Regions from separate parts of the Streptomyces sp. NPDC104371 genome, predicted to be linked through region 2. Evidence: riboswitches for the same ligand, from Rfam matches in the RefSeq annotation. Region 2 holds a riboswitch; the other holds the start of a gene.
What was found. Region 2 has a riboswitch for cobalamin ahead of ACZ60T_RS08030 (ribonucleoside-diphosphate reductase subunit alpha). Riboswitches for the same ligand answer to the same signal wherever they lie in the genome.
Positions count from the first base shown of each region.

Region 1: linked by a shared signal. The riboswitch ahead of ACZ60T_RS16840 (cobalamin biosynthesis protein) and the one ahead of ACZ60T_RS08030 (ribonucleoside-diphosphate reductase subunit alpha) in region 2 are both predicted to bind cobalamin.

Region 1 is NZ_JBVJNF010000004.1:606,314-609,814, reverse strand. Features, by position in the region: gene ACZ60T_RS16860 (helix-turn-helix domain-containing protein) at 1-326, shown strand, start outside; gene ACZ60T_RS16855 (hypothetical protein) at 363-875, shown strand; gene ACZ60T_RS16850 (hypothetical protein) at 805-1,065, opposite strand; gene ACZ60T_RS16845 (DUF397 domain-containing protein) at 1,144-1,353, opposite strand; cobalamin riboswitch at 1,539-1,678, shown strand; gene ACZ60T_RS16840 (cobalamin biosynthesis protein) at 1,780-2,733, shown strand; gene ACZ60T_RS16835 (cobyric acid synthase) at 2,733-3,501, shown strand, end outside.
Region 2 is NZ_JBVJNF010000002.1:481,113-484,613, forward strand. Features, by position in the region: gene mctP (monocarboxylate uptake permease MctP) at 1-1,105, shown strand, start outside; gene ACZ60T_RS08025 (GNAT family N-acetyltransferase) at 1,219-1,725, shown strand; cobalamin riboswitch at 1,807-1,954, shown strand; gene ACZ60T_RS08030 (ribonucleoside-diphosphate reductase subunit alpha) at 2,082-3,501, shown strand, end outside.

The DNA.
Region 1 (3,501 bases), on a different contig from region 2:
GGGTCATCGGCGGCCCGGGGGTGATGCGCCATCAGCTCGAGCACCTCAAGACGCTGTCCCGGCACCCCCGGATCACCATGCGGCTGCTGCCGTTCACGGCGGGCGCGCACTACAGCGTGGCCAGTTCGTTCGTCCTGCTCGGCTTCAAGGACGACGACGACCTGATCTATCTCGAAGGCCCCACCGGCAGTGTGTCGAACCGTGACGACCTCGATCTCACGGCGCGCTACCAGGAGTGCTTCGAGGACATCAGCACCAAGGCGTACGACGGCGACCGGCTGATCGAGCTGCTCGACACGGTCAAGGAGAGTCTGGCCAACACCTGACCCGGGCAGGCACCGGGCGAACAACGGGGAGGACCCATGGCGGTCTTCGGGTTCCTTGAGTGGTGCAGGCGGCTGCACGCGGCGCGCTCCGTCACGGCGGGGGACCCTCCCGCCGTCCCCCCACAGGCGGGCACGGCCGACGACAACGGCCCCGCCTGCCTCGACGACGTCACGCTCAAGGCCCGCGCCATGCAGCGGCGGGAGTGGGCCGAGGCCCTCATCGACGTCGAGAACGCCCGGGTCAGCGGCGAGATCCGGCTGCTGTCGGTCCGGCTGCTGCTGGGCACCGCCTGCGGCAGCGTCCTGCTGTTCAGCATCGCCGTGTCCGCGCGGGTGGCGCCCAGCCTGCGGATCAGCGCCCTGACTCCCCTGACCACCACGGTGCTGGGCGCGCTGAGCGCGGCGCTGGTCACCGCCCTCGCGGCGGGCCTCGGCAGAGCGGTGCGCGGTCGCTCGGGAGCGGGGCGCGCGAGCGAGGTCAGCGGCTGTGCGGGTCCCGCGGACGAACCGCCGCGACGACCCGGTCCAGAACGCGGAGGCGCTCCGTGACCGGGGTGAGGCCCCACCACAGGCCGGCACAGCCCGCGGCCACCAGCGTCACGACCAGCCAGACCAGGGCCCGCGCCGAGGAGCCGGGCACGAGCAGCGCGGCGAGCGCGCCCATGCCGACGGCGAGCACGCCGGTCGTCAGGGAGAAGAGGGCGAGCGGAGCCGCCGCCGTCAGCGATACACGCGTCATAGGTGGACCTCCCGCACGTGCCGGGACGTCCTTGGCCCTGTCCCCCATGTGGGTCCCTCCCGTCCTGTGGACGGATCTTCAGAAGCGGTCCGCTGCCGGGTTCTCGAGTGCAGCCAGCAAACCACACCACGCGGTACGGCGAAAGACGAGCACCGGGCCTTCGCGCCGTTTCGAGTCACGCACCCGCACACGCGCCCCAGCGGCGGCGACTTCGACGCAGGCGCTGTCATCACTGGACGAGTAGCTGCTCTTGGCCCACCCCCGCCCTGACGGGTCCCTGCCGATCACACCGACCTCCTCCTGGCCATGCCGTTCGTCCGCGCCCACCCCGCTCGTACTGCTGTTCTCCTCCAGTGTTCCCGGCTTCCGCTGCGGGGAAGAGCCCAGAAACCGTCGATTCGGCGTACCGATCCGGACTTCCGCCGTGTGGGACCGAGCACACTGTGACGTCGCAGGTCAGGGGGTGGTTGACGGGTGTTCGGGAGGCGTGGTGAACTGCCGGGGCCATACGGCGACAGGAGAGGAAGCCGGTGCGATTCCGGCGCGGTCCCGCCACTGTCACCGGGGAAGTACATCCCGGGAGCCAGGAACTCTCACCGCCGGTCTCGTCGAACCAGGGCGTGGACACCCTGAGTGAGGACAACACCGCCATGCTCGGCTGCCGTTCACGGTTCCGTACCCGACCTTTGACCCGTCCCGCGGCCGACTGAGCCCATGGGTGCCGATCGCGTCTTCGCGTACGGCGCCGCCGCCGGTCTTCTCGGTGACCTCCTGTTCGGCGATCCACGCCGTGGGCATCCGGTCGCCGCGTTCGGGCTGGCCACCGGTGCCGTGGAGCGGGCGGTGTGGCGCGACCACCGAGGGTGGGGCGCGCTGCACACCGCCGTGTGCGCCGGTGGCGCCGTGGCCCTCGGGGCCGTGGCCGCGCGCCGCGTACGTCCCTGCCCCGCCGCGTCCTTCGCACTGACCGCCGCCGCCACGTGGGCCGTTGTCGGCGGCACGTCGCTCGCGCGGGAGGCCCGGAGCATCGGGCGCGCCCTCGACGCGGGCGATGTCGAGGGCGCCCGCGCGCGGCTGCCGCATCTGTGCGGACGGGACCCGCAGGCGCTCGACGCCGACGGGATCGCGCGGGCGGTCGTGGAGTCCGTCGCCGAGAACACCTCCGACGCCGTGGTGGGCGCGCTGGTGTGGGGGGCGGTCGCGGGGGTCCCCGGGCTGCTCGGGTTCCGGGCCGTCAACACCCTGGACGCCATGGTCGGACACCGGTCGCCGCGCTACCGGCGCTTCGGCTGGGCCGCGGCCCGGCTCGACGACGTCGCCGGGTGGCCGGGGGCGCGCCTGACCACCGTACTGGCGGCGGTGGCGGGTCCCGATCCGCGGGGCGCCGTACGGGCCCGGCGTGCCGACGCCGCGGCGCATCCGAGCCCCAACGCCGGGCCCGTGGAGGCCTCGTTCGCGGGGGCGCTCGGGGTGCGGCTCGGCGGGACGCTCTCGTACGGGGGCCGGGTGGAGCACCGGCCGGTCCTCAACGGCGGAGGGCGGGCGGTCCGGGTCGGCGACATCGAGCGCGCCGTACGGCTGTCCCGGCGCGTGAGCGGGCTCGCGCTCGGGGTCACGGTCGCCGGGCGGTTCCTCGCCCGGCGGGTTCTGACGAAGGGACGTCTGTGATGAGCGGCGGACTGCTGGTCGCCGGTACCACCTCCGACGCGGGCAAGAGCGTCGTCACCGCCGGGATCTGCCGCTGGCTGGTGCGACAGGGCGTCAAGGTCGCGCCGTTCAAGGCGCAGAACATGTCCCTCAACTCCTTCGTCACGCGCGAGGGCGCGGAGATCGGGCGGGCACAGGCCATGCAGGCCCAGGCCTGCCGGATCGAGCCGACCGCGCTCATGAACCCCGTGCTGCTCAAGCCGGGCGGCGACCGCTCCAGCCAGGTCGTGGTCCTGGGCCGGCCGGTGGGCGAGATGAGCGCGCGCGGCTACCACGGCGGGCGGCAGGAGACGCTGCTGAACACCGTGCTGGACTGCCTGGTCACGCTGCGGAGTTCGTACGACGCGGTGATCTGCGAGGGGGCCGGGAGCCCGGCGGAGATCAATCTGCGGCGGACCGACATCGTGAACATGGGGATCGCCCGCCCCGCGCGGCTGCCCGTCCTCGTCGTCGGCGACATCGACCGCGGCGGTGTCTTCGCCTCCTTCTTCGGCACCGTCGCCCTGCTCGCGCGTGAGGACCAGGAGTTGGTGGCCGGGTTCCTGGTCAACAAGTTCCGCGGGGACGTCACGCTGCTGGAGCCTGGACTCGACATGCTGCGCGGTCTCACCGGGCGGCGCACCTACGGCGTGCTGCCCTTCCAGCACGGCCTCGGGATCGACGAGGAGGACGGGCTGAGGGTGTCGTTGCGGGGCGCGGTGCGGGAGTCGGAGGTGGCCGCGCCCGTCG
Region 2 (3,501 bases):
CGCGAACTGGTTCGTGAAGGACCTCCCGCTGCTGCTCGCCTTCGGTGTGCTCGCCGCGTACACCTACTCCTCGGGTCTGCGGGCCCCCGCCCTGATCGCGTTCGTGAAGGACACGCTGATCTACATCGTGATCGCGGTGGCGATCATCTACATCCCGATCAAGCTGGGCGGCTTCGACGAGATCTTCGCGAAGGCGGGCGAGAAGTTCACGTCGACGGGTGCGGGCGGGGTGGTCCCGGCCGCGGGCGGTCAGTGGACCTATGCCACGCTCGCGCTCGGCTCCGCGCTCGCGCTGTTCATGTACCCGCACTCGATCACGGCGACGCTGTCCTCGCGCAGCCGTGACGTGATCCGCCGCAACACCACGATCCTGCCGCTGTACTCGCTGATGCTGGGTCTGCTGGCGCTGCTCGGGTTCATGGCGATCGCCGCCGGGATCAAGGTGGACAACGGCCAGTTGGCGATTCCGCAGCTCTTCGAGGACATGTTCCCGGACTGGTTCGCGGGCGTGGCCTTCGCGGCGATCGGCATCGGCGCGCTGGTCCCGGCGGCGATCATGTCGATCGCGGCGGCGAACCTGTTCACCCGCAACATCTACAAGGACTTCATCAAGCCGGACGCCACGGCGGCGCAGGAGACGAAGGTCTCCAAGCTCGTGTCCCTGCTGGTGAAGGTGGGCGCCCTGGTCTTCGTCCTGACGATGGACAAGACCGTGGCGATCAACTTCCAGCTCCTGGGCGGTATCTGGATCCTCCAGACCTTCCCGGCGCTGGTCGGCGGCCTGTTCACCCGCTGGTTCCACCGCTGGGCGCTGCTGGCGGGCTGGGCGGTCGGCATGGTGTACGGCACGGTCGCCGCGTACGGCGTCGCCTCCCCGACCCAGAAGCACTTCGGCGGCTCGTCGAAGGAGATCCCGGGGATCGGCGAGATCGGCTACATCGGCCTGACGGCCTTCGTGCTGAACATCCTGGTCACGGTGGTCGTGACGGTCGTCCTGCGGGCGCTGAAGGCCCCGGAGGGGGTCGACGAGACCAAGCCGGAGGACTACACGGCGGACGCCGGGGACCCGGGCGTCCAGGCCGAGTTGACGGAGGCGGCGCACTGAGCACGCGGTGAGCGCACAGCGCGCGTGACCCGATCGCGGGCCGTCGGACGGACATCCGGCGGCCCGTTGTCGCGCCCGTCCCGCACACTGACCCCGTCCCGCACACTGACCCCATGGACATCTTGATCCGGCGGGCGCAGGCCGCCGAGTACGGCCCCCTCGGGGAGATCACCGCCCAGGCCTACCTCCAGGACGGGCTGCTCGACTTCGGGGACAGCGACCCCTACCTCGGCGTGCTGCGGGACGTGGCCGCGCGGGCCGCCACCGCCGAGGTGCTGGTGGCCGTCGACCGCGACCGGGTGCTCGGCGGCGTGACCTTCGTCCCCTCCGGCGGCCCCATGGCCGACATCGCCGGGCCCCGGGAGGCCGAGATACGCATGCTCGCGGTCTCCCGTGACGCGCGCGGCCGGGGCATCGGCGAGGCTCTCGTACGCACCTGTGTCGACCGCGCACGGGCCGTCCCGGGCTGTGCGCGCCTCGTCCTGTCGACCCAGCGCACCATGCATTCCGCCCACCGTGTCTACACCCGCCTCGGCTTCACGCGCACCCCCGACCGCGACTGGAACCCCGTCCCCGAACTCACCGACGTCACCCTTCTCACCTATGCGTTGACACTCTGACATGCCCCGAGGCCATGGGCTATCTGATCCACTACGACCCATACAGCCACAACATGTGGTGGTGGCATGGCGACCCGGCACAAGATGTATGCTCGTGCTCGCTGTCGCCGCAGGGGAATCCGGTGCGAATCCGGAACTGTCCCGCAACGGTGTACTTGTACGCCTCCGTCCCCGGACGGGGTGGTGTACGAGGTCCAGTCCGAGGACCTGCCGACAGCAGCGCCCGACCGTCCGGTCCGGGCGCCCTGACGTCCGGGCCTCGTGGAATGGGCCGGTGGACGCGACGCGCCCGCACGCGCTCGTGAGCCCGCCTCCGCCCTCTGCCAGGCCCCGTGCCGAGCGAGGGAGAGCCCTACGTGACCATCGCGCCAGCCGAACCGGCTTCAGCGACACTCGCGGCGACCGACGGGACCGACGGTCCCGGTGCCGCCCTGCTGCGGACCCTGACCGAGCTGACCGCCGACCTCCCCGACGCGGACCCCGGCCGGGTGGCCGCCGCCGCGCTGCGGGGCCGCTCCGCGCGGGCGGACGAGGCGGAGCTGCGCGAGCTGGCCACGGAGGCCGCGGCCGGGCTCATCTCCGAGGACCCCGCCTACTCCCGGCTCGCCGCACGGCTGTTGACGCTCTCCATCGCCGCCGAGGCCGCCTCGCAGCAGGTCACGTCCTTCACGGAGTCCATCGCCGTCGGGCACCGGGAAGGGCTCATCGCCGACCGCACGGCCACGTTCGTCAGCCTCCACGCCGACCGCCTCGACGCGCTCGTGGACCCCGCCGGCGACGACCGCTTCGGCTACTTCGGCCTGCGCACCCTGCACAGCCGCTATCTGCTGCGGCACCCGATCACCCGCAAGGTCATCGAGACCCCGCAGCACTTCCTGCTGCGCGTCGCCTCCGGTCTCGCCGAGGACGACACCGCCCACGCCGTGGACGAGGTCGCGGCGCTGTACGCACTCATGAGCCGGCTGGAGTACCTGCCCTCCTCCCCCACGCTCTTCAACTCCGGTACCCGGCACCCCCAGATGTCGTCCTGCTACCTCCTCGACTCCCCCAAGGACGAGCTGGACTCCCTCTACGAGCGTTACCACCAGGTCGCCCGCCTCTCCAAGCACGCCGGCGGCATCGGGCTGTCGTACTCCCGTATCCGCTCGCGGGGTTCGCTGATCCGCGGCACCAACGGGCACTCCAACGGCATCGTCCCGTTCCTGAAGACGCTCGACGCCTCGGTCGCCGCCGTGAACCAGGGCGGTCGGCGCAAGGGCGCGGCGGCGGTCTATCTGGAGACCTGGCACCTGGACATCGAGGAGTTCCTGGAGCTGCGCGACAACACCGGCGAGGACGCCCGGCGCACCCACAACCTCAACCTCGCGCACTGGGTGCCGGACGAGTTCATGCGCCGGGTCGCCGCCGACGAGCCGTGGTCGCTGTTCTCGCCCTCCGACGTGCCCGAGCTGGTCGACCTGTGGGGCGCGGAGTTCGACGCCGCCTACCGCGCGGCCGAGGCGAAGGGTCTCGCCCGCAAGACGATGCCCGCCCGTGAGCTGTACGGCCGGATGATGCGTACCCTCGCGCAGACCGGCCAGGGCTGGATGACGTTCAAGGACGCCGCCAACCGCACCGCCAACCAGACGGCCGAGCCGGGCCATGTCGTCCACTCCTCCAATCTCTGCACGGAGATCCTGGAGGTCACGGACGACGGCGAGACGGCGGTCTGCAACCTGGGCTCCGTCAACCTGGGCGCGTTCGTCGACACCGCGGCGGGTGAACTCGACTGGGAGC